One region of the Ciceribacter azotifigens genome, then DNA from elsewhere that is predicted to be linked to it. Evidence: riboswitches for the same ligand, from Rfam matches in the RefSeq annotation. Region 1 holds a riboswitch; the other holds the start of a gene.
What was found. Region 1 has a riboswitch for cobalamin ahead of ACM6UT_RS00130 (CbtB domain-containing protein). Riboswitches for the same ligand answer to the same signal wherever they lie in the genome.

Region 1 (3,397 bases):
TGCGGCGAAGGGCGCAACCGGAGACGAGCGCCTCGTTCTTTCCGGCGGAGCGCCGCTTCAAAGCCCCTTCGGCACCTTCTACGCGCCGAACATTTCGAGCGATGCCAAGGCCGGGATCGGCGGCTGGACGCTCGCCGAATTCGGCAATGCGATGACCCGCGGCGTCGGCCCTGATGGCAAACATCTCTATCCGGCCTTTCCCTACGGTTCCTACGCGCGGATGGCGCCGAAGGACGTCAACGACCTTTTCGGCTTCCTGAAGACGCTGCCGGCGAGCGACAAGACGGCGCCGGAACACGCGCTCTCCTTCCCCTTCGACCAGCGCCTGCTGCTCGGCGGCTGGAAGTTCCTCTATTTCTCGGCCGGCCCGCGCGTCGAACTCGCCGGTGCCTCCGATGCGGCGAAGCGCGGCCAATACCTCGTCGAAGGGCCGGGCCATTGCGGCGAATGCCACACCCCGCGTGACGGTTTCGGCGGCTTCAAGGCCGGGCTGTGGCTCGCCGGCGGCCCGAACCCGGAGGGCAAGGGTACGATCCCGAACATCACCCCCGGCTCGAAGACCATGGGCTCATGGACCGAGGAGGATATCGCCACCTATCTCGAAACCGGTTTCACCCCGGCTTTCGACAGCGTCGGCGGTGCGATGGTCGAGGTGCAGAAGAACATGGCCGAGCTGCCGGCCGAGGACCGCGCGGCGATCGCCGCCTATCTGAAGGCCGTTCCTGCGGTGGAATAGGATGGGCGGCGGGCAGCTGCGGAATGACCGGTCGCCCGATCATTCCGCGGCCGGCATAAAGGCCCTGCGGCACCGCCCGGTGCCGTCGTCACAGCCGGATGTCCCAGAGCGTGAACGTCGCCTCGCCTCGGGGATCGTAGGCCTCCGGAAGGCCGACGTCACGGCGCAGGCGATTCGAAAAATGCGAGAGCTGTCCCTCGATCCTCCGGCGCCGGTGGGCCGCCGCGACGAGCGCCAGCGTGCTCCTCCAGAAACCGAATTTCCGGCAGAGTTCGTCGGCGACGACGGGCAGGGCATCAACAACCAATGCGTGTTCTTTGTGCATGATCTTCCGTCCCGGCGCGCCCATGCGGCCAGGTCCTTTCGAAGTTGCGATGGATGACCGGCGCAGACGCGGATACGCACAGAGGTGCGAGCCGTATCAACCGGTCACTTCAAGATGAGTTTGGGGGTGCCTGGGCGGCGGAAATCCGGGCTTTAGAAGCCGCAGACGAAAGTTCGGCGCAGCATCGGCACATACATGGCAGCCGTCGTAGAAGCCGTTCCGCCGAAGAGGCGCGCGGATGTGGTATTGAGTGTCATGTCACGCCTCCTGTGTTGTGAATTGCGGATGCTGGTAACGTACACGAGATTTGCCGATCATCAAGCCTGCAATCGCGAATTGCAGATTTTGCGACAATTCTGTTGCCGATGCGCAACATGGCGGCGTCGAGGCTCCAGCGCCACGCAAGCCCGCCGCCGCTAGTCTCCCGAGATTCGGAACACGCAAAGGGGGCGGGGAATGAGCCTGGAGAGGCGACGGATGGAGCAGGCGCTTGGCCGATTGCTCGACCGCTATCCCGATCCCATGCTGCATCGCTGGGTCATGGAAACGGTCGGCGCTCTCCAGGTGCGGCTGAAGGTGATCGTCGATCCCGCCGAGCGCGACGAGGCTGAGCGGGCCGCCCTCATTCTCATCAAGACGACGCTCCAGAACTGGTCGGAAAAACCACCGGTGCGCCATTGACGGCGGCTGCCGGAGAGTTGATATTCGGCAAGATGGTTCCTTGGAGGCCGCGCTGCCTCGGGGAATAATAGGGAATACGATAGGGGAGACCCCAGAGGGACCCGATTCGTGGCTGCCCCCGCAACTGTGAGCGGAGAACGTCCGGCGCCAAGGCCACTGGAGATATCCGGGAAGGCCGTCCGGACGTGATGACCCGCGAGCCAGGAGACCTGCCATCGCACTGAACCGCCTGCCGGACGGGGTTGTTCCGGGCAGCCGTCGATGCGCTTGCTCCTGTCGGGAGACGCGCCGTCAGACCGGTCCTGTCCTTCGCCTCCGTCCAGGGTGACGAGTTTTCATGCTCCTCGGAGGGACAAACATGACCGCAAACACTGCCGCTTCCACCCTTTCCACTTCCGGCCTCAAGGCCGGCGCGCTGCTGCCCTCGATGATGAGCGTTCTATTCGGCCTCTTCATCGTCGGTTTCGTCGGCTTCTCGCAGCTGGACGTGGTTCACAATGCCGCCCACGACGCGCGGCACGCGAACGCCTTCCCCTGCCACTGACGGGCGGCCGTGATGCACCTCTTCCGATCGCTGGTCTTCGTCTCGGCGCTGGTCGGGCTGATCGTCGGCGCGGTCATCAGCATCGTGCAGTATGTCGGCACCGAGCCGCTGATCTTCGCCGCCGAAGTCTACGAGACCCCCGCACCGGCGCCCTCCGACCCTGGCGGGCATGACGGCCATGACCATGGCGCGGCGGCAGGCGCGGAAACCGCGGCTTCCCCGGCGTCCCACGAGCATGAACACGCGGCGGATGCCTGGGCACCGGCCGACGGTTTCGAGCGGCATTTCGCAACGCTCATCGCCAACGTGCTCACCGCGACGGGCTTCGCGCTGGTGCTGAACGGGCTCATGCAGGCGACGCGCCAGCCGGCGGGCTGGCGGACCGGGCTTGCCTGGGGGCTTTGCGGCTTTGCCGCCGTCATGCTCGCGCCTACGCTCGGACTCCATCCGGAGCTGCCGGGCACGCCGGCTGCCCCGCTCGGCGAGCGGCAGGTCTGGTGGATCGCGACTGCGATCGCGACCGCGGCCGGCATAGCGCTCCTCTACTTCAAGCGCACGCCCTGGGCGGCGGCCGCGGCACTGGTGCTGATCGCGCTGCCGCATGTCGTCGGCGCTCCGCTCGCGCCGGAAGGCGAGGCGGCACTCGCGCCGGAGGCGCTGTCGCGCCGCTTCGTGGTCGTCGCCACCCTGACGAGCCTCGTCTTCTGGGCGCTGCTCGGCAGCCTGTCGGGCTATCTCCGCCAGCGGCTGGAGGCCTGAGGCCGCCATGGCCGGCATCTTCGACTACGACTGGCGCATCGATCTCGATGCGCTGGTCTTTTCGCATCCCGCCTCCGGCAGCCGCTGCTTCGTCCACCGGCTCGCCTTTCGCGCCCTGACGAGGAATGCCTCGCCGACCGCGCAGGACTGCATGAGATGGTTTATACGCCATCGCGCTGCCTTCGAGGCGGCCGCGGACGAGAAGGCGGGGCGTGGCCCCGTTCCCGGCAACGCCTTCAACCTGAACAGCCGCGAGATTCGCCGCGCACTGCGGATGCTGCGTGCAGGCTGATGACCGCGCTCAGCGGTGCTCGGCCGAAAAGACCCCGATTTCGGCCTCGGCCTCAGGGCT
Region 2 (3,397 bases), on a different contig from region 1:
CGAAGGCTTCCTTTCCGTTCCCGAGGTCTGGGCACTCGCCCATCTCGATGAGGACTGGACGGAGGAGCATTGGGGCGTGGACGAGGAGGCGCAGGCCCGCCGGGCCAAGCGCTTCGAAGAGATGGACGCCGCGGCGCGGCTGTTCCGGGCCGTGCGGGCTACCGCTTAACGCAGCGCTAACCATAATGATGACAGGCTTCTCCGAAGCGAATCGGGGTCGGATCAGCCTGTCATGTTTCTGCGGTTCTGCCATGCCGCCATCGCCCTTCTCCTTTCCGCGCTGCTGTCGTCGTGCAGCATCGCCGGGGCGGGGCTTTTCACGTCGCCCAAGGTCTATGACGTCCGCGACCTGACAGTGCTTGCCGATATCCGGGTGCCGAAGGTGGTAATCGTCAGTACCGACAGCCGCATTGCCGCGGCGATCGCTGCGACCGTGCCGCGGCCGGAGGCGCCGCCGGTGGTACTTTCCGTGCGGATCGGCTCCTACAGGCCGGACATTTCTCCGCTCAACCGCCGCAGCGAGGCGACGGTCACCGTAACGGCCGTTTCGGTCATAGACGGTTCGCCCGTCGCCACCGCAACCTTCCCGGTGATGAGCGGAACGGAAAATCCGGATTTCGAGGCGGAGGCGCTCGCCGAAGTGATTGCCGCGCGCATTCGCTCGCTCTTCGCACTGACCATGCCGTCGGGCCGACGGTGAGGATGATCGCCACGGTCTGCACGGCCGATTCCCTTCGAATTGACTTCACTGCCGCTTGCGCCTAAGCAGTTTCTCATTCGGATGGTTTCCGCGCCGTCGATTGCGGGGCGGAACGCAAAAGGGAATGCGACGGTGGGGACCCAAGCCGGGCCTGCCAATCGCAGCCGACCCCGCGACTGTAGAGCGGTGAGGGTCCTTCATCCGGCGAGCCGGAATATCCGCGACGGGTCCGCAAGAGGTGGACGGCGGGTTCTTCGGCGAAACCGGAAAAGCCACTGGAGTGGCGACACGAACAGCCGGGGCCGGGACGCCTCTATTTCTACGAATCGTCCGCCCTTCGTGTCGCCTCGAAGCTCCGGGAAGGTGAGAGAGACCCGCTGGCGCTAGGCGCCTCAACCGCGAGCCAGGAGACCTGCCACCCGTGCCGGGCTTTGAAAGCCCATCCTGGGGAAAAGTCCCCGTTGCCAGCACGGAGGTTGTCGTGGCGACATCTTGTGACGGCGGGATCGTGCGATCCCGCATTTCCACATTCTTTCTGGCGGGCCGCGCGCCCGGCCTCTTCCTATGTCCGTCTTTCCGGCGCTCTGCCGCTGAGGTCCGCCCTTGAGCGCGGCTGACGGCCACTGCGTCTTCGTGCTCGGCGGTGCCCGTTCGGGCAAGTCACGGCATGCGGAGACGCTTGCCGAGGCGAGCGGGCTCGAACGCCATTATGTCGCTACCGGACGCGCCTTCGACGACGAGATGCGCGAACGCATTGCATTGCATCGCGAAGGTCGCGGCGGGCTCTGGACGACCCATGAGGAGCCGGTCGACCTCGTCGGCGTTCTCCGGCGCATTGATGCGCCGGGTCGCGTCGTGCTCGTCGACTGCCTGACGCTCTGGGTCACGAACCTGATGCTGGACGAACGCGATGTCGCCGCTGAAAGCGCGCGCCTCGTCTCGGTCCTGCCGACGCTTCAGGCGCGGCTCATCCTCGTCTCGAACGAGGTCGGGCTCGGCATCGTGCCGGAAAACCGCATGGCGCGCGAATTCCGCGACCATGCAGGACGGCTCCATCAGATGGTCGCGGCGGTCGCGACCGAAGTCTATTTCGTCGCGGCGGGACTGCCGCTGAAAATGAAGGGTTGAACCATGCTGCAGCAGAAGATCCCGGCAACCGTCATCACCGGCTTTCTCGGCGCCGGAAAGACAACGATCATCCGCAACATGCTGATGAACGCCAACGGCAAGAAGATCGCGCTCATCATCAACGAATTCGGCGACCTCGGGGTCGACGGCGAGGTGCTGAAGGGCTGCGGTGCCGACAATTGCACCGAGGACGACATCATCGAACTCACCAATGGCTGCATCTGCTGCACAGTGGCCGACGATTTCGTGCCGACCATGCAGCGTCTGCTGGAACGCGACGAGCGGCCGGATCACATCGTCATCGAGACCTCCGGCCTCGCCCTGCCGCAGCCGCTGGTCGCCGCCTTCAACTGGCCGGACATCCGCACCCGCGTGACCGTCGACGGCGTCGTGACTGTGGTCGACAGTGCCGCGGTGGCGGCCGGCCGCTTTGCCGACGACCACGATCGGGTCGACGCGATGCGCGAGCAGGATGCCTCGCTCGACCACGACAGCCCGCTCGAGGAGCTCTTCGAGGACCAGCTCACCTGCGCCGACCTGATCGTTCTCAACAAGACGGACCTTCTGGACGGTGAGGGGATTGCCGCGGTCCGCTCCGAGGTGGCCGGTCGGATCAACCGAAAGCCGACGCTGATCGAGGCGAGGAACGGTGAAGTTCCGGCGATCGTGCTTCTCGGCCTCGGTGCCGGTTCGGAGGCCGATATCGAAAACCGCAAGTCGCATCACGAGCTGGAGCACGAGGCAGCGCACGCCTCCGGCGAGGGACACGACCACCTGCATCACCACGACCACGACGAGTTCGAGAGTTTTGCGCTGCGGCTTCCGGCGATCGCCGATCCGGCCGCTTTCGTCGAACGGCTGAGGGCCATCATCGAGGCACACGACATCCTGCGCCTCAAGGGCTTCGTCGACGTGCCCGGCAAGCCGATGCGGCTCGTCGTCCAGGCGGTCGGCTCGCGGATCGACACCTATTTCGACCGACCCTGGGCCGCCGGCGAGAAGCGGGAGACCCACCTCGTCCTCATCGGTCTGCACGAATGGGATTTCGCGGCAGTGGTCGAGGCGGTGGAGAAGGCGGCGGGTTGAAAAACGGTTTAACCATGGTGCGAAGCGTTACCCCCCTCTGGCCTGCCGGCCATCTCCCCCACAAGAGGGGAGACCGGAATGCGGAGACGCTCGGTCGTTCCGTCAGCAGTGAAGACGGGCGGTCGTTCGGAGCATGGCTCAGAAGGGTCTGGCAGCAGGCGCGACTTGTCGGCTTCCGATCTCCCCCCTTGTGGGGGAGATGGCCGGCAGGCCAGAGGGGGATGTTGTCAACGCGATACGCCTCGACGCGAACTCTTGGAGAAGCGAAGCAGCCATGCATCTTCTCCTAGCCCAGAAAGGCTCGATCAGCGACGGCGAGGAGGCGATCGACCTTGGCCAGAGCGCCGGCGACATCGTCTTCCTGACGGCGGCCGACACCGAGCTTTCGGCGATCGCCGCGGCCGTGCGGTTGCGCGGCGAGGCCGGTCCGAAGTGGCGTCTCGCGAGCCTGATGGCGCTGAAACATCCGATGTCGGTCGACAC

Region 2: it holds a riboswitch for cobalamin, as region 1 does, so the genes downstream of both, cobU (bifunctional adenosylcobinamide kinase/adenosylcobinamide-phosphate guanylyltransferase) here and ACM6UT_RS00130 (CbtB domain-containing protein) in region 1, are expected to answer to the same signal.

The regions. Positions count from the first base shown of each region.
Region 1 is NZ_JBLQTA010000001.1:18,392-21,788, reverse strand. It holds gene ACM6UT_RS00145 (c-type cytochrome) at 1-736, shown strand, start outside; gene ACM6UT_RS00140 (DUF1127 domain-containing protein) at 825-1,061, opposite strand; gene ACM6UT_RS00135 (hypothetical protein) at 1,518-1,742, shown strand; cobalamin riboswitch at 1,759-1,973, shown strand; gene ACM6UT_RS00130 (CbtB domain-containing protein) at 2,101-2,286, shown strand; gene ACM6UT_RS00125 (CbtA family protein) at 2,299-3,045, shown strand; gene ACM6UT_RS00120 (hypothetical protein) at 3,053-3,337, shown strand; gene ACM6UT_RS00115 (type 1 glutamine amidotransferase family protein) at 3,347-3,397, opposite strand, start outside.
Region 2 is NZ_JBLQTA010000004.1:121,532-124,928, reverse strand. It holds gene ACM6UT_RS07945 (ATP12 family chaperone protein) at 1-169, shown strand, start outside; gene ACM6UT_RS07940 (hypothetical protein) at 233-700, shown strand; cobalamin riboswitch at 766-1,134, shown strand; gene cobU (bifunctional adenosylcobinamide kinase/adenosylcobinamide-phosphate guanylyltransferase) at 1,304-1,828, shown strand; gene cobW (cobalamin biosynthesis protein CobW) at 1,832-2,914, shown strand; gene cobN (cobaltochelatase subunit CobN) at 3,189-3,397, shown strand, end outside.